3 regions of the Paenibacillus amylolyticus genome follow, and region 2 is predicted to be linked to each of the others. Evidence: riboswitches for the same ligand, from Rfam matches in the RefSeq annotation. Region 2 holds a riboswitch; each other region holds the start of a gene.
What was found. A riboswitch is a leader RNA that binds a small molecule or an ion and turns the genes downstream of it on or off. The one in region 2 is predicted to bind S-adenosylmethionine.

Region 1 (10,022 bases), 3.3 Mb from region 2:
GCCAATGATTCAACCGTTTGCCGCGCTGTATGTCCTAATTCTGGCCATTCTGGGTCCTTTATTAACCAAAGAGTCCAAACATGTATTCCGTTTATTGGATAAAATATTCAAGTTCAAAGATCCTCGGAAAAAGAAAGAAGAACCAAAGGTGCTGCAGAAAGAAGGATAACACCTATGTCTGTACAGAACAGACATACTAACGTACTTCGCGGCTCTTACGCCGATCTTTCTGTGACTAACCCAGGGAGAATGGCTCGAAAGCCGCACTAAGGAGGATGACCTATGAAAGCACCTCTGATATCGGCTAATCCGGTGCCAAACACCGCCAAGACCAGGATATCGTCTACCCGCCGCTGGTTAAACCTGTTTCTCGTTATTGCGGGCGGAATTCTGGCCTCCGTGGGACTTGAATTGTTCTTACACCCCAATAAGATTATTATTGGAGGCATTACAGGCATTTCCTCACTCTTCGCCCACTGGACCGAAATGAGGATTGGATTGTTCCTATTTTTATTCAATGTGCCGTTTATATTTCTGTCTTACAAGATTGTGCAGAAGAAATTTGTACTGGTTACTGTTCTAGGTCTGGTTGTCTTTTCGATCGGTGCCATTGTGCTTCATCCCATGCCGCCACTTGTAGAGCATCCGCTGGCTGCCGCCATGTTTGGCGGATTATGCCTCGGACTCGGAATTGGGCTCGTCGTACGGTATGGCGGGACACTGGATACGCTGGAAATCGGTGATCCGTCTTCCCGCCCACCTGAACGTGTATTTAGCGGAAAACGGATGCTTATCGAAAAAATAATCATGCTGCTTAACTTGTTGATACTGACAGCCGCTGGTGTTGTCTTTGGCTGGGACCAAGCGATGTATTCCGTAATCGCCTATCTTATTGCTTATGAAATGGTGTACATTGCGTTCAGGGGCTTCTCTTCCAAACGCAAAGTATGCATATTGACCACACAAAGCTCTCAAGTTGAAAAAGCTGTACGCAAACGGCTACGCCGTGAACCTGGAATTCTGGAAGCCACTTCTGACTCAACACAACTCGCGATGGCGGAAGGATGGATCAGGCAAATCCCGGGTGCACTTTATTATGAGGTACATGTGCTTGAGATGATCTGGTTGAAGTCCATTGTGCGTCACATTGATCCACATGCGGGCATTGTAACGAATCCGGAAAAATAAAAAAACGCTCTCTTCCCCTATGGATGGACAGTATTGTCCACCAAGGTCAGAGAGCGTTTTTTTCTGTTATTATAATTAATTGATATTATAGTTCAACGATAGCTTTGACTACATGTGAATCTGGCAAAAGCCATTGATCTATTGCAGTAGGTAACTCATCAAATTCCACTCGGTGTGTGATATACCCATCCATGCTTAATTTCTTTTGACGCAAGGTCGACAGGACTTGTTCAAAATCTTCACAGGTTGCGTTTCGACTGCCCAGGATGCTCATCTCCCGCTTGTGAAATTCGGGGTCATGAAAGGTAATATCCGCTTTCACCAGTCCTACAAAAATGAGTTGACCACTATGCGCCACATATTGAATGGCCCCATTCATGGAATTCACGTTACCTGTTGCATCGAAGACAGCTGTAGCATAGTCGCCTCCCGTAATTTCAGCTACTTGTTGTACAGCATGTTCATTGGCCTGTACCAGGTCATCCGCTCCAGCCCAAGTCCGGCTAAGCTCCAGCCTGTCCAGATTACGATCAACGGCAATAACACGCGCCCCCGCCTGTTTGGCAAATGCCATCACACCCAATCCAATGGGTCCAGCTCCAATCACAACCACATGCTCACCAGGTTTAATTCCTGCTCTTCTGACGGCATGGGCTCCAATGCTTAATGGTTCTACCATTGCCGTCTCATCCAGTGTCAAACCCTCTGCTGAGAGCAGATGTGAGACAGGCACGTTGATTTTTTCTCTCATGCCTCCGTCTACGTGCACACCCATGACTTGCATGGACGCACAACAATTGGTTTTTCCACTGCGACATGCAATACAGTGACCACAGTGCAGATACGGAATAATACTTACCTGATCCCCAGGCTGTAACCCAGCCTCGTTCGGACCGATTTCTTCAATAACAGCCGCCAGTTCATGACCCAGAACACGAGGATAGGTAAAGAATGGCTGATTGCCTTTGTACGCATGCAGATCCGTTCCACAGATCCCAATCCGCCGAATGGCAACCAACGCCTCTCCTTCTGCTCGTTCTGGTTGAGGCAGGTCCTGGAGCTTCAATTGATCTATTTCTTCACATACAATGGCTCTCATCGTTGCTCCCCCTTGGATGCTTCTGCTGACGTGTTGCTTGGCTTCGTATTATATTCAGGTCGTCCGCTTGACCACGTCTCGTTATGCAATGGAGCCAGAATGCGCAGCACTTCATCCAGCAGGCTCTGATCCAACGGTTCCTCTATCCAGGCTGCATTATTGAGGATATTGCGCTGGCTGGCACTGCTCACCAGTGTTGTCGGAATTCGTTCATTCGATGTGGAGAATTGCACGGCCAGCTTGGCAATGTCACTACCTTGTTCTGCACAGAAGCGGGCAGCCTTCAGGCAGAGCTCTTTCACCCGATCGTCTGCCGGATGCCAGGCAGGAGCCCCTCGGGTACTCAACAAGCCCATAGAAAGAGGCGAAGCATTGACGAGGCCAATTTCTTTTTTTTCCAACAGGGGCAATAACGATAATAATGAGGTATCATTCAATGAATAATGACAATACGAGATGATCGCATCCGCATCGATCTGTGGCAGAACCTTCTCGAACAACGGCAAGGGCAATCCACAAATGCCCGCATGTCGTATAACTCCCTGCTCTTTCAGACGCAGCAACGTTGGAAAGGCTTCTTCTACGATGATCTTTGCTGGCACAAATTCTATATCATGCAGGAACAGAATGTCGATATAGTCTGTATGCAGTCGATCCAGGCTCTCTTGCACGCTATCCAGAATCCGCTGACGTGAAAAATCAAACTCATTTTCCCCATACCTTCCGGCTTTGGTTGATAACATATATGAATTTCGCGGCAAGCTGCGGATGGCTTCACCCAACACGGACTCCGCTTTTGTCAGCCCGTAGTAAGGCGAAACGTCTATGTAATTCATCCCCGCATCTACGGCCGCATGTACAGTGCGAATCCCTTCGTCCCGGTCAATGTCACGAAATACAGAACCGAGTGAGGATGCTCCAAAACTCAATACAGGTACGTCCAGTTTCGTCTTGCCAAGTATTCTTCTCTTCATCGGTTTAACCCCTTCCAGCGTGTCTGACTACACAAGTTCCCTTTCATTGTAACAGTTCAATTTCAATATAAAATATCGCCAATTGCGTAACATGTACTGTTTGATGACCTCGAACCGCAGAAAGAAATCAAAAAGCCCGCCGTATCTCCAAACGGAGTAGTCAGCGGGCTTGGCTTCATAAATACTTATCTAACGATCAAAGTTTATAAAGAGTAGTATTGAATTAATTAGAATTAGTTCTGCATTACGAAATCTTCATGTACGGCATTCTCTTCGTCGAACATGCGCACAATCTCGTATCGGGTGTTACGTTGTGCCGGGATATAACCGGACTCCCGAATCAAACGGAGAATGGATTCAATGTTAACTTTATATGTTGCACCAGCAGCAGATACAACGTTCTCTTCAATCATAGTGCTACCGAAGTCATTACAGCCAAATTCAAGCGACTTCTTACCGATCTCAGGACCCATCGTTACCCAAGAGGATTGAATGTTCTTAATATTATCAAGTACAAGGCGGCTGATGGCTACAGTCTTCAAGTACTCTTCTGGAGTCTGACGCTCCAGCTTGAGGTTGGTATTGTCTGGCTGGAAAGTCCAAGGAATGAACGCCAGGAAACCTTCGGAGTCATACTTGTTCGCAATACATTCGTCCTGAGCTTCACGTACACGGAGCAAGTGCAATGCACGCTCTTCCATCGATTCACCAAGGCCGATAACCATCGTTGCCGTGGTGTTCATACCGATGCGGTGTGCAGTTTGCATAACGTCCATCCAATCCCGCCATGAACCTTTCAAGCGGCTGATTTTCCGACGTGTGCGGTCATCCAGAATTTCAGCGCCACCGCCAGGCAAGGAATCCAGTCCAGCTTCGTGAATGGCACGAACAACTTCTTCCAATGTAAGGCCATCGGATACTTCAACCATTTTCATAATCTCCGCTGGGGAGAAAGAGTGCATCGTGATGTTCGGGAAACGCTCTTTGATGGCTTTCAACAGGTCTGTATAATAGCTGAAAGGCAAGTTTGGATTCGTTCCACCTTGCATCAAAATCTCGGTTCCATTCACATCTTCCGTTTCCTGAATCTTCTGGAAAATAACTTCGTCCGGAAGCACATAACCTTCATCCGAACCAGGTCTGCGGTAGAAAGCACAAAAACGGCAGTACACATCACACACGTTTGTGTAGTTGACGTTACGCCCAATTACAAATGTTCTGTATGGTTCAGGGTGCATGCGTTTCATAATGACATTAGCAGCTGCCCCGATTTTGTCCACTTCATTCGATTCAAATAGCTCAATCGTGTCTTCCAAGTCCAAACGTTCGCCCCGAAGGGCTTTATCTAAGATACGGTCTACCGTACTCATCGTAAAAAAGCCTCCCTCATGAAGAGAAATTATATAACGATCCGTCCCAACTTGTTCAAGAGAAGCAAGTTCTGGTGGCAACATCGTATTTCTGTACTCCACATATCGTAACACAGGTTACATGTGAAAAAAAGCACCTTATGTACAGGTGCTTTAAAAATAAGTAAAAATTTTTACATATGGAAAAGAATTAGTTCGAGATTAAGTGATACGCATCGGCGTATTCGGGCATCCACTTTTGTTAGGATTCCTGAAGTGCTTGTTCCAAATCTACAATGAGATCTTCGATATCTTCCAGACCTACAGAGAAGCGCAGCAACCCATCTGTAATGCCACGGTCACGGCGAACCTCAGCCGGCATTGCCGCATGAGACATCATCGCTGGGTAGGACAGAATACTCTCCACAGCTCCCAAGCTTACAGCAACAATGGGGAGCTTCACCCGGTTAAGAACTGCTTTTGCACGATCACCTGAACCGACGTCAAATGAAACGACAGCTCCATATCCTGTGGATTGGCGCTCATGTGCCTCGCGGCCCGGATGTTCCTCCAGTCCAGGATAAAAGACAGCAGTAATATCACTGCGCTCATTAAGCCATGCCGCCAGTTTGGCTGTGCTCCGTTCACTATGAGCCATGCGAGCCCCCAAGGTTTTCATCCCGCGCATCAGAAGCCAGGATTCTTGTGCCCCGAGTACAGTCCCGAGTCCATTTTGCAACTGTTTCAGTTGTACGCCAAGTGATTCCGTACGAGCAACAGCTAACCCTGCCAGTACATCACTGTGACCTCCGAGAAACTTCGTAGCACTATGTACGACGATGTCCACACCAAGCTCAATTGGACGCTGATAGTACGGTGTCATAAAGGTGTTATCCAGAATCGTGATCAGGTCATGTTCCTTCGACCAGTCAGTTACGGCAGCGATATCCGTAATTCGTAGTGTAGGGTTGGACGGTGTTTCCATATAAACTGCCTTGGTGTTTGGCTTGAGTGCCGCTTTTACTTCATCTATATTGGTCATGTCTACAAAGGTTGTCTCGATCTGCATACGGCTTAATATGGAAGTAAGCAAACGATACGTACCTCCATATACGTCTTCCGTAACAATCATGTGATCCCCTGCGGAGAACATCATGAACACGCTGGATATCGCGGCCATTCCCGATGAATAGGCGAATCCTCGTGCACCGCCCTCCAGCAGTGTGATGTAATCTTCCAAAGCCTGACGTGTCGGATTACCCGAACGACTGTAATCATGTTGAGGCGGATTGAAGATATCAAAATGATGGAATGTTGATGCTTGGTAGATCGGTACACTGGACGCTCCAGTCGTTTTGTCAATCTCATCTCCAAAATGGAGCAATTTGGTATCAAATTTCAACTCGGAATTGGGCTTGTTGTTGGACTCACTCATGAGTGCACGCCTCCTTCCACTTCCTGTTGTGCAACTGTCAGAGCATTGCCGAGATCTGCAATCAGATCATCTGCATGTTCAATACCCACGGAGAACCGGAGCAGACGGTCATCCACACCTACGGCTTCACGTATTTCAAGAGGTATATCCGCATGAGTCTGTACTGCTGGATAAGTCATGAGTGATTCAACTCCACCGAGACTTTCGGCAAAAGCAATGAGTTTGATATGACGAAGTAATGGTTCAACATAACGTGCATCCTTCACTTTGAAAGAGAAGATACCGGTGTTACCCGTGGATTGTTTATTCTGTACCTCATACCCCGGATGATCCGATAGGCCTGGATGATACACTTCAACCACCGCTGGGTGCTCAAGCAAGTATTTGGCAATGGTAAGTGCATTGTGCTCATGACGCTCCATGCGAAGAGCCAGCGTTTTCATACCTTTCATCAGCTGATAGGAGTCACTTGGAGATAATACCGCTCCAATGGAATTATGCAGGAACGCCATCTCAGCAGATAACGCCTCACCTTTGGTAATAATTAATCCGGCCAACACATCATTGTGTCCGCCCAGATATTTGGTAGCGCTATGAATGATGATATCGGCACCCAGTTCAATCGGACGTTGGAAAAATGGAGTCAGCAACGTGTTGTCAACAATGGTCAACAGGTTGTAACTTTTCGCCCAGGAAGCGACAGCTTCCACATCTGTGATCATCATCAACGGATTGGTTGGTGTCTCAATAAATACAGCTTTGGTATTCGGCTGACGAACATTTTCCAGTGCTGCAATGTCATTTGTATCCACATAACTTGCGGTTACACCGAAACGGGACAAGATGCGTTCAAGCAGACGATAGGTTCCGCCGTATAGATCCAGCGATACAATCAGATGATCCCCTTGACCGAACATGGCAAAGATGGTTTGTAGCGCGGCCATACCTGAGCTACAGGCAAATCCTGCATCACCGGACTCCAGCGCTGCGGCCGCCTCTTCCAACACTTTGCGAGTTGGGTTGGTCGTACGAATATAATCAAACCCCGTGCTTTGTCCAAGCTTCGGGTGGCGAAACGCAGTGGATTGATAGATCGGAAAGTTAATGGCGCCTGTAACCGGTTCATTGATGGACCCAATTTGTGCTAAGCGGCTTTCGATTTTCAACTTGTTGTTGTCTTCCATTGCTGCATCCTCCTGTAATCTCGATTAGATTTGCGGGCCAATATCGTAAGGTGTTTCTTGATACACATAGTAATTGAGCCAGTTAGAGAATAATAAGTTGGCATGAGCGCGCCAAGTAGCTGGTGGCACACGGGAAGGATCGTCATTCGGATAATAATGTCTAGGCAATGCGATATCCAACCCTTTAGCTGTATCCCGGTCATACTCCCACTTTAATGAGAACGGGTCATACTCGGCATGTCCTGTGGCAAAAATCTGTTTGCCGTCTCTGGTAGCAACCAGGAAGATCCCCGCTTCCTCGGATTCAGCCAAAATCTCTAAATTCTCATTCTTTTCAATATCTTCGCGTCTCACTTCCGTATGACGGGAATGTGGAACGTTGAATACTTCATCGAATCCACGCAACAACGGAACATGTGGTTTATTGATGGTATGTGGGAAAACGCCAAAACACTTTTCATCAAGTGCAACCTTGGGTACGTCAAAATGATGGTATAAACCTGCCTGGGAAGCCCAACATATGTGGAGGGTTGAAGTCACATTGGTTTTAGTCCATTCGAAGATCTCCTGGATTTCATTCCAATAGTTCACGTCTTCGAAATCCATCTGTTCCACAGGGGCGCCCGTAATAATCATTCCATCGAAACGGCGGTGCTCAATCTCATCGAAGGTTTTATAGAACAGATCCAAATACTCCTGAGACGTATTCTTCGACGTATGGGATTTGGGATGTACGAGAACGACATCCACCTGAATAGGCGTGTTTCCCACCAGACGAAGCAATTGTGTTTCGGTCGTTTCCTTTGTGGGCATCAGGTTTAATATAGCGATACGGAGTGGACGAATATCCTGCTGATATGCAGAAGTTTCATCCATGACGAAGATATTCTCTCCCTCAAGTACTTCTTTTGCAGGTAGAGTATCGGGTATTTTGATTGGCATAGTAAGTCTAACTCCTCCTTGTGCATAGATAGATGCAGCCACCCCTGGCTTGATGTCTTCACATCAATACAGTTATAGACTGCCTTGAGCTTGTAAAAACATTGAATTGCTCTTTCATCCAACGTTACAAACAACCTCAAGTTCCTTAGCGAAAATCACTGCTGAGAAGTCGGGGCATATGACAAAGACCTTCCTCGGATTTCGAGAAAGGTCATATGTAAAAAAGATATGCGCCTCTCTCATCTCTCAGTTACAACAGTGCCACTTGACACTTAGTCGCTGCAAGAATTAGCACCGTGCGGTATACCGCCGGTTGCCGGGTTTCATCGGGCCAGTCCCTCCACCTACTCTTGATAAGATTTCGCTGTATTAGATTGTAATTTAATATGGTTCACCGTCTACTTTATTACATTAATGCCCTCACGTCAAGTTGCAGTTCAATGTCTGCTTCCCAGACCGGAACCGTTCATCATCCGTTGTCATACACTGCCTCAGGGCGCGAAATAGACACATTTTTGCGCTTGAAAGCACCTTGTACCAGCGGTATACTAAACAAGGTGTTATAAACCCTTATGTGAGAGGTGACATATTAAATGGATGGCGACCCGAGGCCTGACTGGCAGCCGAATTCCGACAAACTGCATAGAGAATTGACATCAGCATGCCGGCAGCGGGAAGTGACTTCCGTTTGATTATATAGTGAACGCAGCCCTGATCTCCAGGCTCCGCTGCCGACCGGCTGATTTGTTCTTTTTGCGCCCATAATGATAATATCCGCCAAGTTGGCGGGTGCAGAAGGAGTAGATTAACGATGAAAATCCGGTTGGTAAACAACGGTGTATTTATTCCGGTGGACGACATTCAGCAGGCGCTGACTCCACCAGCGGAAGGATTTTACTGGATTGATGCAGACGTAGACGATTTGGCGGTACTTCAGCCGCTGTTCTTGATGCATGATCTGGCTGTGGAAGACTGTCTTAGTGACGAAGAACAACGTCCGAAGATTGAAATTTATGAGAACCATTATTTTATTGTTATTAATAGCATCCGTTTTGATGATGAAGAGATATTTCTACGTGCGGTTAACTTATTCCTTGGCAGACATTTCATTATTAGTGTTACAAAGCACAAGATCAGCGAATTGCGCACACTGAAACCTATCCTGTGGGAACAGGAAATCAGTACACCGGATCGTCTGCTATATTTGCTGGTTGACTTGATTGTTGATAATTATTTCACCGTAGGTGACCGAATTGAAGCACGGATCGAGAAGCTTGAGGAAGACATTCTGATGCACACCAAAAAGTCACATCTGAATGAAATTATCGGGCTACGCAGTGAGATTCTGTGGCTGAAAAAAGTGCTTGGACCTCAGAAAGAGGTCATTAACACCCTGAACAAAAAAGATCTGCGTCTCATCGATGATCAACTGCAAAAGTATTTCAGTGACATCTATGAGAATGCTGTAAAAATATCTGAAACCTTTGAGACTTATCGCGACCTGATGGGCAACTTACGAGAAGCCTACCAATCCAGTATTGCGAACCGGGCGAATGAGATCATGCGTGTATTTACCGCCATTACCACGGTCTTCATGCCGCTGACGGTCATTACCGGTATATACGGCATGAACTTTACGAATATGCCAGAGCTTAACTGGAAATACAGCTATTTTGTTGTGATTGGCCTGATGGTTACACTGGGCCTGAGCATGTTCTTCATTTTCCGCAAGAAAGACTGGGTATGAACTCGTATGAAATAACAAAGACGAAGCGCTCCTCCGGGAGAAACGCCTCGTCTTTTTTCATTTCTGAGTATTAACCAACATTCTTCTCTGTCTCTGCGTGCCGA
Region 2 (10,022 bases):
CGGATTGGTTCAACGGGTGCCGCTGGAGCATATCCTCGGCGATATCGGTAACGCATCGTTTACCATCTCCAATACGGTATATTTAATGCTGTTAACTGTAGCAACGGCGGGCATACCGAGTACACTTAGTAAAATGGTATCGGAACGTTATGCGCTCGGACGAGCGAGTGAAGCCCAACAGATCTACCGTGCAGCCCTGATCTTTGCCGCTGTGGCCGGGGTAGTCATGTCTGCTTTGTTGTGGTTCGCGGCACCTTATTATGCTACGTATGTGTCCAAAGTACCGGAGTCGGTCAGCGCCATTCGCGCCTTGGCTCCAGCGTTACTACTTTTCCCGGCTATTGCGATGATGCGTGGATATTTCCAAGGACGCGGCAACATGACAGCGGGTGGTATTTCACAGATTGTTGAACAGTTCGCCCGTGTAGGTACAGCCATTATCGTGGCTTATGTCATGCTGCAATGGAATTATGATGACCAGACGATTGCTGCAGGTGCTTCATTTGGTGGGGTATTAGGAAGTGTGGGTGCCTTCGGTGTCATGCTGTACTTCACCTTGAAGCTGCGTCGTAGCGACCGTGCGGCCCAATTGAATTACGAGCGTGCAGAGCAGTTGCCGATGCGAGGTATCTACAGTGATATCTTTAAGCTGTCTATTCCAATTGTGCTGTCTTCACTTGCGGTTCCAGCCATTAACTTCATCGATTCATCCCTTGTGGTACCACTGCTAAGTGGCCAGATCGGACTCGAAGAAGCGACAGGTGTACTTGCGATCCTGGGTGCGAAAGCCCAAAGTATTGCGGGTATTCCTCCGATTCTGGCTATCGCTTTGAGTCAATCGTTGGTGCCTGTCATATCGGCAGCATTTGCCCGCAAGGATGAAGCGCATCTAAAGAGTCAGGTTACACTTGCGTTGCGCATTTCGATTCTGACAGGTATGCCGATTGTCATTGCACTTTGTGCGGCAGCGTATTCGGTCAACGGATTGCTGTTTACCAATCTGGATGGAACGCCGATCATTGCCTTGTTAACATTCGGTACCATTTTCCAGATTACGATGATGACCACCAACTCTATTTTACTAGGGGTAGGGAAACCGCGGATTACGATGATCAGTGTCGCAGCAGGTGTTGTGATCAAACTGATCGCAAGTCTGATTCTGGCGCCGATCTTCGGCATTTACGGCATCATTATTGCAACGGCCCTCTGCTTCTTGGTCATCACGTACCTGAATCTGCGGGTCCTTCGCAAAATCGTTGATTTCTCCATCATGGGAGATCGTTGGAAAGGATTTATCATTACAGTGTTGCTTGCAGCAGGTGTAGGATTTGCAACGAACTGGATTGGCAATACGATCTTTGGACTGTTCCTGCCAGCGCGTGTATCCTTCTTGCTTACCTGCCTTGTGGTTGGTTTGCTTGTTGTGGTGGTGTATCTGGTTCTCATGGTTGTGCTGCGTGTACTGCGCAAGGACGAGCTGGGCAGTTACCCCCGTATTCTGCAAAAAATTCTTCGTCCACTTATGCGTCTTCAACGTGGAGCTGGGCAAAGAGGTTAAACATGCAAGGAGCATCATTCATGCTCCAATATTTTGTGAAAATAGGATACAAGCTCTGTCTGCTGTTAAGCGGACAGGGCTTTTTGTATAGTTAGGGAATGCTAAGCGACTGAACTCGACATTAGCCCCGCAAGTGAGGATTAGCGGTACATCGGGTATCACATCATCCGTCTTTGCCGACTCTATGTGTCCTTTAGCATTAGTGTGTGATGGCTTTAGCATCATGAGCCAGTGCTGTTTTCAGCATGCCATACCGGTGTTCGTGACTCATCTCAAACAGCCATGGTCGACGCGGTGCCGTCAGATAACCGAGACAATCCCGAGTCTGAAGCCAGTCCTGTCTGGTGATCGGTTCATAAGGCGTGTCCACCCATACGGAGAGCAGTTCCGGACTATATAATCGTTGCCCTTCTGGAAGCCATTCTTCATCCATTAGCTCCTGAGCATAAAGTGTATGTTCCCCTGCCTCGTCTTCACGATTGGTAAACAGCCCAGGCCAATATTCAGCGCGCGAGCCACGATGGGGAACCAAGCGTGCGAACTCCAACACTTGTGTGTGTACTTGCTCCACGCCAAACAACAGGGCATATAGCCCTTTGCCAAACATGATTCGCTCATCCAGTTTGCCAAAATGTTCAATGACGCGTCCTGCGAGTCCTGCTCCCTGTCCAAGAGGAAAGACGATATGATTCAGACCGGCCAGATTATGCAGATGGAATGCGGGTTTGGAAAGTACTTCTTTTTGAAAATAAGGATGCTGCACCACCCGGCTCTCGATATAGTTCTGCTCATTAATAATTAATGCCACACTTAGCAGTGAACTGCATCGTTCCAGCCAAAAGCGTTCCCAAAACGGCGTCATAAACGCCGATACGTGAAAGTGCGACAAGAGATGGAAACAGCTACGTCCGATCCGGCGACTGTTCATATACAGTAGAAGCTGTGGATATGCATCCTGGAAAATGAGTGCATTGCACCGCTCCAGCAGCCGATACATATGCTCGCGATCGCTTTGATTCTGTAGATTATGCATTAAGTCACTCTGAAGATCTGTCATGTGATATCCGCCGTTGCGAGAGACCATATGGGCCAGTAGTGCCCAATGCAGTTCGGGATATTGCTCATAACATTCCAGATAGGCTGCCGTGCGAGTGATATTACTCCGATTGTGCTCCTGAGTCAGTGTCTTAATCTCTTCCAGAATGATGCAATCTTCTTCGCAGACGAGTGCGCTTTGAACCTGGTCCGTGCGTGCAAAAGATTTGTTGCTGGCAGGTAACAAACGCTCCACCTCAGACTGTAAGGCAGCTGCCGTATCTGTATCCCACTCGATGTCACGCAAAGGGTGACGAAGCTGTGCAGAAGCTTGCCATGCAGCCTGTTTGCCACGCCAGATTTCCCGGGCAGCACCCGGAATGGAAAGGACCATCTGCAGGAGGGACCCGTGATGTTGTTCGCTGGAAGAATCGGTTCTGGTGGAAGTCATGATGTGACATCCTTTCATGATGTTCTGGGTTTAATTTCACAGACCATGTGGTTTATTCTAAGTATGCGCTGATTATTTGACTTCCACTCGCCAATTTGCTTCACTTAGGGTAAGACAAGGTACAGAAAGGGAGATGAACCGAATGGAACAGATTACTTCCAAACCGGCTTTTGATGTAGCCATCCAATCCCCACGTTTGACGATTGCCGTATTCAAGGCAGACTGGTGTGGTGACTGCAAATACATCGATCCGTTTATGCCTGAGGTTGAAGAGAAATATGCACGTGAACTGACCTTGATTGAGGTCGACGTGGATCAGGTTGGGACGGTTAGTGAAGAACAGAATATTCTTGGCATTCCGAGCTTTGTGGCGTATACAGATGGCCGCGAACTCGTACGGTATGTGAACAAGCTACGCAAGTCGAGAGAAGAGATTGAGCAGTTCTTAGATCGAGCAGTTGAGGTGTACAACACGATTCATAAATAATGTTATACAAGCTCAACTTTTACACAGGCACTCCGATGACAGAATAACCTTCCGATCGCTGTTATCCCCAGATTTCTTTGATCCCTTTTATAAAGGGGAGAAATCCGGGGATAAAGGCGAAGCATATGCTTCCGATGCAGCTTTCTTTCAGAAAGCTTTTAGCTCCGCTTCTTCAGGCTATTTCTGTCCTCTCCGTTATTGTGTAAATGTTTCATTGAACTTATATAAAAGTATGACAGGTTCATGTTGTAAAAGGGTATAATAAAAAGAACGCCATTTCTCTTGAAATAGGGAAATGGCGTTTGTGTGTTCGACACGTTCTATGTAAGAAACGTTTCTGTACATATCCTCAATGACCTGTGGGTCATTATTTCACCAGACGTTAACATTTTGTCACAAAGCGCGACGTCAATGAACATTTTATCCGGTATAATGAATTTAGTTGTGAAATAAGTGTCAAAGTACCGAAACAAGCGGAGAATAATTCTTCGCCATCTTAAACCAACAGCGGGTGAGAAAAAATTGAAACACTTAACTTTGTTTAAATGGTTAACCGTATTAACCTGTCTTGTCATGTTTCTGGCCACTTTTGGTGGAGGCATCGTAACCAAAACGGAATCGGGCCTTGGCTGCGGAACAGAATGGCCTTTATGTAACGGAAAACTCGTTCCCGCACATACTGTGGCTTCACTCATTGAATATTCCCATCGCGCTGTAAGTGCACTGGCTGGACTGTTGTCCATTGCCTCGTTTGTTGCTTTTCTGCGGTTTGGCAAGTCACGCCGTGACCTGCAATTGTTTTCTTTCTTAACTCTGGTATTTGTTATCGTCCAGGGAATCATGGGGGCTTTTGCCGTTGTCTTCTCCCAATCTTCAGCAGTCATGGCACTGCATTTTGGTTTTGCACTGATTGCTTTTGCCAGTTCTCTAATGATGGCGCTGGGCATAAGGCAGGAGGCCAAAGATGGCGGATTGGAGCGCCTGAATAAATACCCTCGGGTTAGCAAAAAATTCAGGAATCTGGTCTGGTTCTCCACCATTTACACATATCTCGTGGTATACACAGGTGCATTTGTGAGTCACACGGATTCTGCCGGCGGATGTTCTGGATTTCCGCTCTGTAACGGGCAGATTATTCCTGAGCTTTCGGGTGGGGTAGCGGTTGCTTTTGCTCACCGTGCAGCAGCTGCGTCGCTCGTGATTGTTATCGCAATCCTGGGTCATTTCGCTTACCGTAATCATCCGGACAACAAGGAAATGCGTACTCTGGGTGTGGTATCCGTTGTTCTTATTCTGATGCAAGTAGTCATTGGTATTTTCATGATGGTGACAATGAACCGTCCGGAAGTATACATGTTCGTAGCTCTTGCTCATATGCTGGATATCGCCATATTGTTCGGAGTCTTAACGTATATGAGTTTCCTGGTGTACAAGCTACATCGCCCGGCTAATCGTTTTTAAATATGAAAGTCCACCATCCAGTGATGTACATCATTGGACAGGTGGACTTTGTTTGATGTCAGAGGGATCAGGGCAACCTATGGCAAGCAGCAATTACACGGAATGAATGATGTTTCGTTCACGGTGATGAATTCTTGTTGATTTGGAAAAGAGGAGGTTAGATATGCTGCGAACGTTGTTGGGGGAAAAGCCACGTATAAACGAAGGTAAATTGAAGGCAGCGATGGACGCAATGGCGCATACGCTTGAGCTATTTCAACGACAAATGCATGTGGACCATGATCCCACGCATGACTATCGGAAACTGTATGTGTGGACTCAGGGACTCATCTCCTCACTGGATGAACTGGAGCAAAGCTGTTTCGCTGCTGCTCATTTTCGCAAAAAGGTCGTTGCAGGTTCAACGGATGATATGACGCCGACTGAAAAAGCCGAGTATGCCCGGTATGTGTATTTCTACAAAGATGGCTTTATCCGCTGCTTTGCCATTCTGGATAAAGTGGGCACGGTATTAAATGAAATATTCCAGTTGAATACTTCAAATACCAAAGCGCATTTTTCTTATTTTACGGTGTTAAGGCAGTTCGACTATGCAAGGGAGCATCATGATCTTGCGTTGCAATTAATACAGATCAAGGACTCTTATCGTGAACCGATGAGCAAGCTGCGCAAACGACGTAATATGGAAATTCACTACATGAACTCAGAAATGCACGATGACCTGTGGCAGTTACACCAGACCTTGCAAGGTAAAGTGAAATTGGAGGATCTGAATCAGCATGTGCAGGAAATGCGTCAGGGCGTCGATATGGTCTGTGAAACGTTAACAGCCTCTTATAGTTATATCAACAAAATATGGAAAAGAAATAATTCCCTTTGACAAATCGGAATACTTGGAATATACTGAGTTTCAATCGAATGTTACACGGATATAACTGATATTTTGGAAGTTACGTTCACATTATAAAGCATAAACTACATGAACTTATAAAATCCTACAACAACATATTTCTTATCGAGAGCGGCGGAGGGACAGGCCCGATGAAGCCCGGCAACCGATTTGTAACGACATGATACATGTATCATTCGTTATAGATGTTAGGTGCTAATTCCTACAAAATGGTGCAAGACACGATTTTGGCAGATGAGAAGGTATATTCTTTCACGTGAAGAGCCCTCTTTGTATCTGCAAAGGGCTCTTTTTTTGTACTTTAAGGGGAGTTTTCCTTTAGATCGGGTAAAGATACATGTAGGTGGTTGGAAAGGGGCAAGTGCGATTGATTGAATTAAAAGGTTTAACGAAAACGTACGGCAAAGGGGCAAAATCTACAACAGCGTTATCCGAGCTGAATTTGAGCATCCAAAAGGGTGAAATCTACGGTGTGATTGGCCATTCCGGAGCTGGAAAAAGCACATTGATTCGCTGCATTAATTTGCTGGAACGGCCTACGGAGGGTGAGGTATGGGTCGACGGAATCAACCTTACTGAACTAAGCAAAACCGAATTGCAGCAACAGAGACGCAAGATCGGGATGATTTTTCAACACTTTAATCTGTTATCTTCGGCAACGGTATATGACAATGTAGCTTTTCCACTAAAGCTTGTGAATACACCCAAGGAAGCCATTGATCGCAAAGTGAAGGAAATGCTTGCACTGGTTGGTCTGGAGCACCACAGCAGCAAATATCCGGCTCAATTATCGGGTGGCCAGAAACAACGTGTAGGGATTGCGAGAGCACTTGCAAGTGACCCAAATGTTCTTCTCTGTGATGAGGCTACTTCGGCACTTGATCCGCAGACGACAAATTCAATCCTGAAGTTATTGCTCGACATTAATGAAAAGTACAACCTTACGATTGTGCTGATCACACATGAGATGCATGTCATTCAGAACATCTGTGACAAGGTGGCTGTCATTCATCAGGGCGGCATTGTGGAACAAGGACCTGTAACAGACGTGTTCCTGAAGCCGCAGCATGCGATTACGCGGGACTTCATGATGCGTGACCATGAAGCTGGACTTGCTCTGGAAGAGACCGCTCTGGCAAATGCAGGCGTTGAATTGCAGGCAGGTGCTGCTTCCAAACTTGTGAAGATATCCTTTCTGGGTAACAAAACGTATGAAGCGATTTTGTCTAGAACGGTACGTAAGACAGGCGTGGATTTTGCCATCCTGCAAGGTACAATCTCTACGATCAAACAGGTTCCTTATGGGCAGCTGACCGTTCGGTTCGAGGGTGATTCAAATGCGATTGATCGGACGATATCAGAATTAACCGCTGAGGGACTTGATGTGGAGGTGCTTCGTTAGATGGATTTTTCAACCGTACGTTGGGAAGAGATTGGTAAAGCTTCAATAGAGACACTACAAATCCTGGGCGCTTCTGGCTTGTTCACCATTATCATTGGTTTGCCGCTTGGCGTATTGCTATTCATGACGGCGAGATCCGCCTCAATACAGTCACGTGTGGTGTATACGATAATATCGTTTATTGTGAATATTCTGCGGTCAGTTCCTTTTATCATACTGATTATAGCCATTATTCCGTTCACACGTGCACTCGTTGGTACGGCCACAGGGGTACTGGGTGTGATACCGCCTCTCGTTATTGGAGCAGCTCCATACTTCGCTCGTTTAGTGGAAACTACTTTGCGAGAAGTTGATCGTGGTGTAATTGAAGCGGCACAGGCGATGGGTGCATCAACCGGACAGATTGTAAGACGGGTATTACTGCCTGAGGCACTGCCTGGTCTCCTTGCTGGTATAACAATCACCATCGTTACGCTTGTCTCTTATACGGCGATGGCCGGCATGGTTGGTGGGGGAGGACTGGGAACGCTGGCAATCAATTATGGATACTTCCGTTATCAGTATGAAGTTATGATAATTTCCGTTGTATTTATGGTCATTCTAGTGCAAATTCTCCAGATGGCTGGAGATCGCTTGGTTACATTTTTCACCAGGAAATAACACATAGATAACATGATGGATATGCAATAATGCGGATGCCACATGACAAAAATGATTAGAGAAGGGGTTTTACACATGAAAAAATGGTCTTTTGCTCTACTTAGTCTTATGTTGATTGCGGTTCTCGCAGCTTGCGGAAACAACAAGGACGCCGATAGCGGCGCAGACAATTCAGCAGGTGCACCTCGTACAGTTGAATTGAAAGTTGGAGCTTCACCTACACCACACGCAGAGATTCTGGAAAGCATCAAGCCTGAACTGGAAGCACAAGGTATCCGTCTGCAAGTCGTTACATTCAACGACTATGTTCAACCCAATCAGCAACTTGCTGACAAAAAATTGGATGCAAACTTCTTCCAACACCAACCATATCTGGACACAGAGAATAAAGAACGTGGATTCAACCTCGTTTCTGTAACACCTGTTCATGTTGAACCTTTTGGCGGATACTCCAAGAAGATTAAGTCTTTGGATGAATTGGCTGACGGCGCAAAAGTAGCAATTCCAAATGACCCATCCAATGGTGGACGTGCACTGTTGTTGCTCGCGAAGGAAGGTATTATTACGCTGAAAGACAACACAAATATTACATCTACGATTCAAGATATCACAGCCAATCCGAAGAACCTGGATATCATTGAGCTGGATGCAGCCATGATGCCTCGTCAATTGGATGAAGCGGATCTGGTATTTATCAACGCTAACTATGCGCTCGAAGCGAACCTGAATCCGGCGAATGATGCTTTGCTGATCGAAGATCTGCAAGGTAACCCATACGCAAACATCCTCGTTTCCCGTGAGGACAACAAGGATGCAGATGCAATCCAAAAACTGGCTGCTGCTTTGCACTCCGAAGAAGTGAAAACATTCATCAAAGAACGTTATAAAGGTGCAGTTGAACCTGCAACTGAATAATTCACGATATGTATGTTATGATGTGAAGCTATTAAGAATAAGCCGTATATCTCTTCTGAAGAGATATACGGCTTATTTTATGTTTCCTAAGTCTGTGCTGACGTGGGGATCAACATAAGTCAGAGTTTTTCCGGTTTATCCGCGTTGGATGGATGCCCAGATTGGCGGTAGTAGGATAATTCATTCTGATCAGCATACTGCTGCTCATCTGCTTCTTGCAGGTACGTTCTCTCGGAGGGAGAGAGTGTTTCTTCTTCTCCGTGTGAGCTTTTGATCTTGTATCTGATCCAACCGATTAACCCAAGGACGACAACGAGGATCAAAGCCCATCCTTTTTTGAGCAAAAGAAGAGCACTGAATTTCTGGGAAGCTGTGTACCCGATCCGCCCATCAGAAGACTGTTGAGCCCTATAGTGGATGTTTTGTCAGTCGAAGCATTGTACTCCTCATAGGTGTATCCTGCATTGATGCTAAGCTTATGAAGTACGGTTTCCTCGAATGCCTGACGGCTCTGTTGAAAGTTGGCCGTATCTGTAACCAGAATGGCTGTGATGTATCCTTCGCGTGTCAGGAGTTTTACATTGTAATTGACCATGGCTTGCTGATCAGCATTCTTAAAACCAAGGGAGTAAACCAACTGATGTTTGGTAATGTCATATGCCGGTTCGATTTCCCACCCCGTTATGTACGTTCTATATTCAGGATCAAGTTCTCTGTTATCTTCTTCTGTGCCTCGGATATAACTGCTTAACAGCTCTTCGGCATTCAAATTTTGATCGTCATCATGAATATGACCTGTCTTCACGTACTCGAAAACTACATACCACGAGCCGAATTCGCTATTGCTGGTTAGGCTTCCGATTTCGTTCCCATTAGGCTTTCCATCACTGTTAAGTATCGAGCGTTGGGTATTGGGCTTATCCAGATAGGAATGGCTTTCAGGGACTTCCAGGGTGGCCTTACCATCCAGAGAGACAGATGCTGGTCCAATAATCCAATCGTACTCATCAGGTGCTTGCTCAGTCAAAATATATTTGGAATTAAAGGTGGATAATCCCTTGTGGATAAGCGAGTTGTAGGAGGACGATAAATCTTTTATACTGGATAGTGACTGCTCTTTGAAGAGGGGGATGAACGTGAAGG
Region 3 (10,022 bases), 310 kb from region 2:
TCAGCCCAGGTTATGGGATTGTACGGGACCCATTTGGCATTGCGATTCAGCTATGTGTAACTGTACACGATTTTTAAAATGAGTTCAGGCCCCCGGTTAAGCACTCGGTATGTAAACCTGTAACTAACTTAAAAACATCAAAAAAAGAAGAGCCATGGATATCATGCGCTCTTCTTTCTTCGGTTTCAATACAAGGTTGTTCGAGCAACCGATGGTTATAGCGGACCCCTTTTCGTGTAAATCATATAGGTACGGATGTCGCTGTGTACAAGCAAGTTCAATGGATAAAGGAAAGAAGGGATAACATGATTACGAGAGGAATCGACCATATTGGAATAACTGTACGGATATGGAGCAGGCGACACTATTTCTACAACAGGCGTTTGGAGCTCAACTTGCCTATGACCATATAACGCCGGATGATCCCCCACAGGAAGGACCCGAGGCAGAGCTTAAATTAGGACTGCGTTCAGGAGCAAAGGTTATTCATATTCGGATGTTATCGCTCGGGGAGAGCGCTAGTATAGAGTTATTTCAGTACACGAATACAGCGCAATCGGAGCCAGTTAGGGCATCAGATTACGGATTGCAGCATATGGCGTTGTATGTGGACGATATGCAAGAAGCTGCACGACACTTCAAGGAAGCGGGCGGGGTGTTGCTAACAGAGCCTGGGGCATTGACCGGTCATATTGAAGGTGGAGAAGGCAATCAGTTTGTGTATGGAAGAGCACCTTGGGGGATGCTGATCGAGCTGATCTCCTATCCTGCGGGCATTCAGTATCCGAATCACAGTGAAACAAAGCGCTGGACACCACGAAAAAAATAATAAAGATGAGACTGGATAAGAAACAGAACGACGCATGACAAATCGTTCTGTTTTTCTTGTATATAGGGGTTAAACGGTTACTAAAAATCAGAAATTATGTTACAAATACGTTACAAATACAGAAGTGTATACCTCTTTGCCTTATGTTACGATACGTACTAGTAGATACAGAGATATTTTACGGATAAGATAAGTTATAACGTCTCTTTTCTGGACGATGAATATGCTCCGAAAGTATGTTGATGGAACCCTTTTATCCAGGATATTGGAGAAGCATTGAAACGAAGGAACAACTATATATTTTGACTTCACAGGGTTGCAATAAAAATAAATAACAACAGGTGATCCAAAATGCTGCAAATCGGGTATCCATAGTAGAGCCATCTAGAACCTGATGGATACATATGTTGTTATGATTGTTTTTTGCTAGTTAAAGGCTGTCTATTATGGAATGAACTGTGGGGGTTATCAAGTGTCTATATTAGATATGGAAAAGAAAGATGTTGTCACCGATGCAATGGTCATCAAGGCGATGGAGAAAAGTCTTGCTATCATTCGATTTGATCTGGATCGCCGGGTAACCTACGTGAATGAAGTCTTTGCCCAGACGATGGGATATACGGTAGATGAGATGTACGGCATGAAGCATCAGCAACTGTGCTTCGGTCAATTTGCAAATACTCCGGAATATGATGCTTTTTGGAATAGCATATTTAATGGTGTCAGCTTCCAGGACAAGGTTGAACGCAAGGATGCAAAGGGGAATTCCGTATGGCTTGAGGCGACATATATGCCGGTGTACGATGAGACAAATCAGAAGATACTGGGTGTATCCAAAATCGCCACCAACATTACCAACCGTCAGAACAACATTTCGGTCGTAGTGAATGAGCTGAAAACGATGTCCCATGAACTGAATGGGCAGGCAGATGTAGGCATTGAACGGAGCCAGGAATTAATGTCCAGTATCTCCTATATCTCAGAGGTGTCAACTTCTAACCGTGCAACGTTGACCCATCTGCAGGAACAGGCCGGATCGATTCAGGGCGTGGTACGAACGATACGCGAGATTTCGTCTCAGACGCAACTGCTCGCGTTGAATGCTGCCATTGAGGCTGCACATGCAGGAGAATACGGACGAGGATTTGATATCGTGGCCAAGGAAGTTAAGAAACTATCCGCAATGGTGGAGAGTTCGATTAATGAGATTCGTGATAGCGTGACTGGAATAACCAAGGAGATTGGTAATATCACGGGTGGTACCAAAAAAGTAGAAGAATATGTGGAGCAGAGCCAGAAGCAGATTGAGATCGCATTGAATGATTTTACAGCAATTGCTGCTTCAGCTCACTTGTTGGATGCCAAAGCGGAGCATGTGACCAGAATCGTATAACAATATATAGTAATAGCGGTTCCTTGCACAGGAACCGTTTTTTTGTCGTTCAGTACTCAAAAAAACGGGAATTATTGTGATCAAACGGGGACACAATACTTGGGAATACCTGCAGCTATGTCATGCAGAGAAATGTTGGGGTGGGAACATGTGGTCAACAATTGTATCCTACGTGCCGGATTGGTCCATATGGATTCAGGCATTCTTGGTCTTCATCATTCCAATTGGTATTACATTGAGCATGCGCTGGATCAATGCTGCCATTAAGCGCGGAAGCTTCTCTCGTTCCAAGCCATCGTCCATATCCTCGAAGGATATCTCGCCAGCAGCCAAAGGGCAGGGTGAAGGGACCGAAACAGGCCACTATGCCAATATTAAAATAACCGAAAAGTACAGCATAAATCTGACGAGTGTGAAAGAAAGCTTTGGACTCAATGCAGACGTGCATATTCGAGAATTTATTATTAAGGGAACGAATACACGGGCTGCGGTCATCTATACCGAAGGCCTGGTAGATCAGGACTTAGTTGATGATCACTTGATTACACCGTTGATGTTCGAAGGTGTTCCTCTACTTAAGCAGGAGGGTTTTCTCCATCCAGACAACGCACACTTACTGTCGGCATATCTGCAAGATCAATTACTTCCTGTCAGTCTGGTTGAGGAGACGAAGTCCCTCCAAGAACTCGCAGTTGGTGTGTTGTTTGGGAAAAATGCACTGCTGGTTGATGGTTTGCCAGGTGCTTTATTAATTGGAGCTCATAAGATCAAAACAAGAGGTATGAATGAACCCTTGTCAGAGGGACTGCTTCGTGGGCCTCGTATTGGTTTTACAGAGCAATTAAGCGATAATACAGGCATTTTACGTCGTTATGGAAGTGATCAGAGCCTGTTTATTAAGAAGTATGAAGTGGGTTCACGGATCAAAAAAGATTTGGCGATAGCCTATATTCAGGATATTGCCGATCCAAATCTCGTTGCAGAAGTATGCAAGCGAATCGAAGAGATGGATATGGATTCAATGCTCGAATCAGGTTATGTGGAACAACTCATCGAAGATAATACGCTGAGTCCTTTTCAGCAGGTACTGAATACGGAAAGACCTGACCGAGTGATGGGTGCCCTTCTGGAAGGCCGAGTGGCAATTTTGTTGGATGGAACGCCATTTGTATTAATTGTACCGGTGACCTTTAGCATGTTGCTTCAGTCTCCAGAGGACTATTATGAACGCTGGATTCCTGGAACATTTTTGCGAGTGCTGCGTTTTATGGCCGCGATGCTGGCATTGCTTGCTCCTGCGCTCTATATCTCGTTTATCTCGTTCCATCCGGGTCTTATTCCAACCAAGCTGGTATTGACGATTATTGAAACGCGTACCGGAGTGCCATTCCCCTCAATTATTGAGGTACTCATCATGGAGCTTTCAATTGAAATCTTGAGGGAGGCCGGGATACGCTTGCCCAAACCGATTGCGCCAGCGATGGGTATCGTAGGAGGTCTGATTATTGGCCAAGCAGCGGTGCAAGCGGGAATAATAAGCCAATTTCTGGTCATTGTCGTTGCGGTAACAGCCATATCTTCCTTTACGATTCCTGTCTATAGTGCGGGATTAACGCTAAGGATTCTACGATTTGCCGCTATGTTCAGCGCAGCCGTACTTGGATTGTTTGGCGTGGTTATGTTCTTTCTGCTTGTGTGTACACATCTGGCACGACTCTCAAGCTTTGGCGTACCTTATGTTGCACCAGCCGTTCCTTATCACATGAATGAATGGAAGGATTTTGTTATCCGTGCTCCGCTAAACATGATGAGAATGCGTCCCAAGATGACTAATCCGATCGATGATGATCGGAAAAAATAAACGGAATTCCATCTACTGAAGGTCTGGAGGTGAACTAAAGTGAATGGCTCCCAAGGAAAGCTAACCACGACACAGGCCGTTGTAATTATTGTCAATTACATGCTTGGTGCCGGGATATTGACACTACCTCGAACGACCAGCAAAGCTGTCGGAACACCGGATGTCTGGATTTCCATTATCCTATCTGGATTCATTATCTTAGGCGTCGGAATTATTCTGGTTACGCTGTGTCGCAGATTCCCGGAGAAAACCGTCTTCCAGTTCACCCGTGAGATTACGGGCAGCTGGATTGCTTACATACTGGGATTGTCTATGATTATGTATTTCATAGTTATTGCCGCATTCGAAATCAGAGTTATGGCTGAAGTAACAGGGATGTATCTGCTCGAACGCACCCCCACCTGGGTGATTGTGATGGTCTTCATGTGGATCGGTGTATATATGATTTCAGGCGGGCTTGGCGTTATCGTACGCGTGTTTGAGATCATCCTTCCGATTACGATTATTATATTTGTGATTGAAATTTTGCTTAGTAATCAGCTATTCGAGATTGGCAATCTGAGACCCGTCCTCGGTGATGGGATTATGCCCGTTTTCCAAGGGTTGAAGCCTTCACTATTATCTTATACGGGCTATGAGGTGATGTTAATCATGACTGCCTATATGAAAAATCCGAAGAAGAGCAATAAAGCGATGACCTGGGGGATACTCATATCCACTATTATCTACTTGATCACGGTGGTGATGGTTATAGGCAGTTTATCGCTCGATGGCATCAAAACTCGAACCTGGCCAACACTGGATTTGGTAAGAAGCTTCGAAATCCAGGGTCTGATATTCGAGCGTTTTGAATCCTTATTGCTGGTCATCTGGATTATGCAAATCTTTTCGACTACAGCAATTACACATTACTGCGCTTCGGTGGGTATTCGTGATTTGTTTCGTTCCAAAAAAATCAAAGGCATCATGTACGGCCTGCTGCCGTTCATTTATCTGACAGCAATGATACCCAAAACAGTGGATGATACCTTCGTACTAGGAGATATGCTAGGCAATGTGTCCGTATTTTTGTTTGGCATTTTACCTCTGGTACTACTGTTGTTAAGTCTGATTCGCAAAAAAGGAGGCAAGCATGCATGATTACATTCCGCATGTTGTTACGCTTAGCCACTGTATTATGCATTCTCTTAACGATATCCGGATGTTGGAGCAGTCGAGAGATAGAGGATCTAAGTGTCTACGTTGGTCTCGGGATCGATATCGGCAAAGAGACGGAATTTGAGGAGAACATCGCCAATCAGGGAGGAGGGTACTCCAAGCAGAACAATTTGACGGCCACGGTACAGATTGCTCCCGGTAATTCCAGCAGTCAAAAGAGCCAACAATCCGGTTCGCCTGCTTCTGGTAAAACGTCCTATTCCAATGAACAGCTTACCGGAGATTCATTGCTGCAAATCTTTCGTCAGTTTGCACTGAGACGAGATCATCCGCTCATCGGACATCATCTGAAGGTTATCGTTGTGTCCAAGGATATCGCCAAAAAGTATGGTCTGGACCAGCTGCTGGATTTTGTACTTCGGGATAACGATATTCGTCCTAACTGTCTGGTGTTGATTAGCCATCATCGCGCTGTTGATGTACTGACTTCAGATGATCCTTCCCGGATTCCAGCATTTTATCTTACAGGTATTACCGGTAATTCATACTTGTCCAATAAAATCCTGGACCCCGTTCTACTCTCCAAATTAGATGCACAAATGCAATCCGGTTCCAGCTTTTTGCTCCAGAATGTACTGAACTTCAATGGAGAGGACAAGTTCTCCGGTGCCAGTATCTTTGATGGGAAAACAACCAAATTCATCGGGGAACTCAGCCAAACGGATCTAGAAGGGCTATCTTGGCTCAGACCTAAAGAAAAAGGAGGTATCTTGAAGACATACAATAAAGAGGGGTTCACTGTTGTATATGAAATGAAGAAGAAAAAAACAACAATAATTCCAAAAGTGGTTGGCGATGATATTTCATTCCATGTGAAAACTGAATCCGAAGGCTGGTTGATGGAGGATTGGCGTGCTCCCGAGGAAGAGGAAAAAGGTGCGTATCTCAGTGAATTGGAAAAAGAATTTGCTGAACTTGCCAAACAACAGATTCGACAGTTGTTATACAAACTTCAGCATACCTATAAAGTAGATGTTGCGGATTTTCGGGATAGCTTGCGTATTAAAGAACCTAAAACATGGAAAAAAGTCAAAGACGATTGGGATAAAATTTTTAGCACCGTGCCGATCACCTATGAGGTAAAGACCACCATCACGAATCCGGGGTCTTCCACCGAATAGCGAGGTGTGCCATATATTATTTAATTGTTGACACATTCATGATAGATCGCTATATTAGTAAAAAATCATTTTCTTATCCAGAGAGGTGGAGGGACTGGCCCTTAGAAACCTCAGCAACAGATCTGAAGGATACTGTGCTAATTCCAGCGGGTGAAAGCCTGATAGATAGGAGCGTTTGTTTTTATTTGTCAGTAACGGCGCACTCTTTAGGCAGAGTGGGTCTTTTTTGTTTTTTCTGGATGAAGAAGTAGGGGAGCAGCAGGTATGGAGAACAACAACGACAAAGGGCATTTTCAGCGGAAAATGCAGGCACGGCATGTGGTCATGCTCTCTCTCGGAGGAGTCATTGGAACGGGATTATTCCTCAGCTCAGGTTACACGATTCAGCAGGCGGGACCACTGGGAACCATTCTGTCCTATCTGATTGGAGCCATCGTTGTATATCTGGTGATGCTCTGTCTTGGTGAACTGTCTGTTCATATGCCAGAGACGGGAGCATTTCATAGTTATGCAGCCAAATATATCGGACCGGCAACAGGTTACACGGTGGCTTGGTTATACTGGTTAACCTGGACTGTTGCGCTTGGCTCCGAATTCACAGCCGCCGGATTGCTTATGCAGCGCTGGTTCCCATCGGTAAACGTATGGATATGGAGCGCGGTTTTTGCACTGATGATCTTTCTGTTTAACGCTCTAACGGTGAAATTTTTTGCGGAATCCGAGTTCTGGTTCTCATCTGTAAAAGTAGTGACTATCGTAATCTTCATTATTATCGGTGGCGCAGCCATGTTTGGGTTCATTCCCATGGCGGATTCTGAACCGGCTCCATTTCTATCGAATATTACCGCATCCGGGTGGTTCCCTCATGGGGCTACAGCGATATTGATGACCATGCTTGCTGTAAACTTTGCCTTCTCAGGCACCGAGTTAATCGGCATTGCCGCCGGTGAGACGGAGAACCCGGAAAAGACGATACCAAAGGCTATTCATACAACGCTGTGGCGTTTGGTTATTTTCTTCATCGGAACGATTATTATCTTGTCGGCCTTGCTGCCCATGTCGGATGCCAGTGTACTGGAAAGTCCGTTTGTAGCGGTAATGGAGCGGGTGGGTGTACCCTATGCAGCAGACATTATGAACTTTGTTATTCTGACGGCGATTCTCTCTGCTGCCAATTCAGGCCTGTATGCATCTTCACGTATGCTCTGGTCTCTGGCTGACAAAAGAACGATCTCTCCGTGGTTTGCCAAATTGACCAAAAGCGGAGTACCGCTGAATGCACTTCTGATTAGTATGGTGGGTGGTGCGCTGGCTTTGCTGTCCAGCATCATTGCGCCAGGTACCGTGTATATTACACTGGTTTCCATTTCAGGTCTGGCTGTCGTTGCAGTATGGATGAGTATCAGTGCCTCCCAATACATGTTCCGCAGACAATATATCCGGGAAGGACATGCGGTCAAAGATCTGGTCTACCGCACACCACTGTATCCGGTGGTACCAATTGTTTCATTTATATTATGCCTGGCTTCATGCATAGGTATTGCCTTTGACCCGACACAGCGAATTGCGCTGTATTGTGGGGTTCCGTTTATCGCAGTATGTTACGCTGCTTATTATCTGACAGAACGTGTGAATAAGAAAAGAGGACAAGTACATGACGCAAGCACAACAGACTAACCCCATAGAACAGATCCTTCGTGAACATCCGGTCATGATTCTGGATGGAGCGTTGGCTACGGAACTCGAACAGCATGGATGTGATCTCGATGATCCACTATGGTCTGCTCGTGTGTTGCTTGAGAATCCGGATGTTATTGTTCAGGTCCATGCAGATTATTTTCGAGCAGGAGCCGACTGTGCGATTACATCCAGTTATCAGGCGACGGTGGATGGTTTCCGTAAGAGAGGGATCGATGAACAGTCAGCACTGGAGCTGATCCGGAAGACGGTGGAACTGGCTGTACAGGCGAGAGATGACGTGTGGGCAGAAGTGCAGAGTAGTTTAGTAGGGAGAGAAAGCTCGACAGGTCAGCTTGTAGAAGCTCCTTCGGTACGTTCCGAGAACGTAGAGAATGAGGAGCATATAACAGATCGTACAGTAGATCGCGAAGGAGACAGTTTTCGTCCACGTCCAATTATTGCCGGGTCCGTTGGTCCGTACGGCGCCTATCTGGCGGATGGTTCAGAGTATGTGGGACATTACGGCGTGTCGGATGAGACGCTGGCCGCATTTCACCGTCCACGTATGGCGGCGCTGCTTGAAGCGGGTGCTGATATTCTGGCGTTTGAGACGATTCCTTCCCTGCAGGAAGCACAGGTGCTGGTTGATGTACTGAAGGAGTTCCCTCATGCGTATGCCTGGTTATCATTTTCTTTAAAAGACGGGACAAGCATCAGCGAGGGCACACCGCTTGAGGTATGTGCACAGACGTTTGGCTCCGAGCCGCAGATTGCGGCGATTGGCCTGAACTGTGCTCCGATGGAAGTGGTGACGGAAGCAGTGGGTATTCTCAGCAGTGCTAGCGACAAACCTGTTATTGTGTATCCGAACTCAGGTGAGACGTATGATGCAGTGACGAAGACGTGGAGCGGACAGGGTACCTGTGGCAGCATGAGTGATGCTTCGAAACAGTGGGTTGTTGCGGGCGCGCAAATTATTGGCGGCTGCTGCCGTACTACGCCACATCAGATTGGTGCACTTGCGAAGAAATGGCGGAATTAGTTCATATCATGATAACAAGCCCTTCCACATCCTATAGAGGTATGGAAGGGCTTGTTTTATTGTGTTAAGGCATTCTGATTACATTATTCGATAACCAGTATACGTGGCGATGCTTCCCGAATGATTCTCGAAGAGAACCACGAGCCAAGACTGGCTGCAATGATGCTTAGACAGGTGAACAGTACCATTCCACCCCAATGCAGGATCAGTGGAAGCTGTACGATACCATAACCGGAAAGGACCATTTCGAGTAGAAGAGGCAGCAGGTATACGCCGACGAAAATACCCAGTATGGCTCCCACGGAGGACAGTATGAACATTCCCATGGTGAGCGACAACCGGATTTGGCGAGATGTCATTCCCAGCGATTTGTATATCCCGTACGTTCTGCTTTCTTTACGGATATTGATTCTACAGGTACTGAAAATAATGATGAACGTCACAATGATAAACAGCAATCCGATCAGGCTCATCGGATAGATCAGGATGTTAGCGGCTTCCGCGTAAACCGAATCAAGCAAAGTCTTTTGAGTGACTACCGAAGCAAAATCTTTAAATTGCTCATTTAATTCCGAGGCAACCTTACCCGCTTGTGCCATATCGTTCACATTGATGAAGATAACATCAAATTCACTATAATCCGGGTTCACACTTCTCATGGCATCAATGGTGATTCTGCCTGAAACAGACATGTTGGCGAACGCCTGATAGATGCCTGTGATGAGGAATGTACGCTTTTCTCCTTCAATATAGATATCGATAAGATCACCGAGATCTTTATTTGATGTTTTGGCTACACTTACACCAATGGCAATTTCATTCGCATGTTGTGGGTTAACCCCTTTTAACGTTTCGAATCCAAGTTCCTGATAACTCCC

Region 1: another riboswitch for S-adenosylmethionine. It lies ahead of metA (homoserine O-acetyltransferase MetA); the one in region 2 lies ahead of V6668_RS24820 (methionine ABC transporter ATP-binding protein).
Region 3: another riboswitch for S-adenosylmethionine. It lies ahead of mmuP (S-methylmethionine permease); the one in region 2 lies ahead of V6668_RS24820 (methionine ABC transporter ATP-binding protein).

The regions. Positions count from the first base shown of each region.
Region 1 is NZ_CP145892.1:2,001,669-2,011,690, reverse strand. Features, by position in the region: gene V6668_RS09190 (cation:proton antiporter) at 1-169, shown strand, start outside; gene V6668_RS09185 (YitT family protein) at 283-1,188, shown strand; gene V6668_RS09180 (zinc-binding alcohol dehydrogenase family protein) at 1,274-2,287, opposite strand; gene V6668_RS09175 (aldo/keto reductase) at 2,284-3,261, opposite strand; gene mqnC (cyclic dehypoxanthinyl futalosine synthase) at 3,495-4,631, opposite strand; gene V6668_RS09165 (trans-sulfuration enzyme family protein) at 4,873-6,045, opposite strand; gene V6668_RS09160 (PLP-dependent transferase) at 6,042-7,229, opposite strand; gene metA (homoserine O-acetyltransferase MetA) at 7,254-8,171, opposite strand; SAM riboswitch class I at 8,408-8,531, opposite strand; gene corA (magnesium/cobalt transporter CorA) at 8,983-9,918, shown strand; gene V6668_RS09145 (HRDC domain-containing protein) at 9,989-10,022, opposite strand, start outside.
Region 2 is NZ_CP145892.1:5,604,761-5,614,782, reverse strand. Features, by position in the region: gene V6668_RS24845 (putative polysaccharide biosynthesis protein) at 1-1,558, shown strand, start outside; gene V6668_RS24840 (DUF2515 family protein) at 1,758-3,044, opposite strand; gene V6668_RS24835 (thioredoxin family protein) at 3,187-3,531, shown strand; gene V6668_RS24830 (COX15/CtaA family protein) at 4,054-4,992, shown strand; gene V6668_RS24825 (Cthe_2314 family HEPN domain-containing protein) at 5,156-5,872, shown strand; SAM riboswitch class I at 6,002-6,143, shown strand; gene V6668_RS24820 (methionine ABC transporter ATP-binding protein) at 6,270-7,304, shown strand; gene V6668_RS24815 (methionine ABC transporter permease) at 7,305-7,964, shown strand; gene V6668_RS24810 (MetQ/NlpA family ABC transporter substrate-binding protein) at 8,040-8,879, shown strand; gene V6668_RS24805 (hypothetical protein) at 8,999-9,223, opposite strand; gene V6668_RS24800 (DUF2167 domain-containing protein) at 9,199-9,906, opposite strand; gene V6668_RS24795 (SDR family oxidoreductase) at 10,016-10,022, shown strand, end outside.
Region 3 is NZ_CP145892.1:5,914,709-5,924,730, reverse strand. Features, by position in the region: gene V6668_RS26270 (VOC family protein) at 1-77, shown strand, start outside; gene V6668_RS26265 (VOC family protein) at 350-829, shown strand; gene V6668_RS26260 (methyl-accepting chemotaxis protein) at 1,317-2,222, shown strand; gene V6668_RS26255 (spore germination protein) at 2,371-4,083, shown strand; gene V6668_RS26250 (spore germination protein) at 4,123-5,223, shown strand; gene V6668_RS26245 (Ger(x)C family spore germination protein) at 5,220-6,422, shown strand; SAM riboswitch class I at 6,493-6,594, shown strand; gene mmuP (S-methylmethionine permease) at 6,687-8,099, shown strand; gene mmuM (homocysteine S-methyltransferase) at 8,077-9,144, shown strand; gene V6668_RS26230 (ABC transporter permease) at 9,228-10,022, opposite strand, start outside.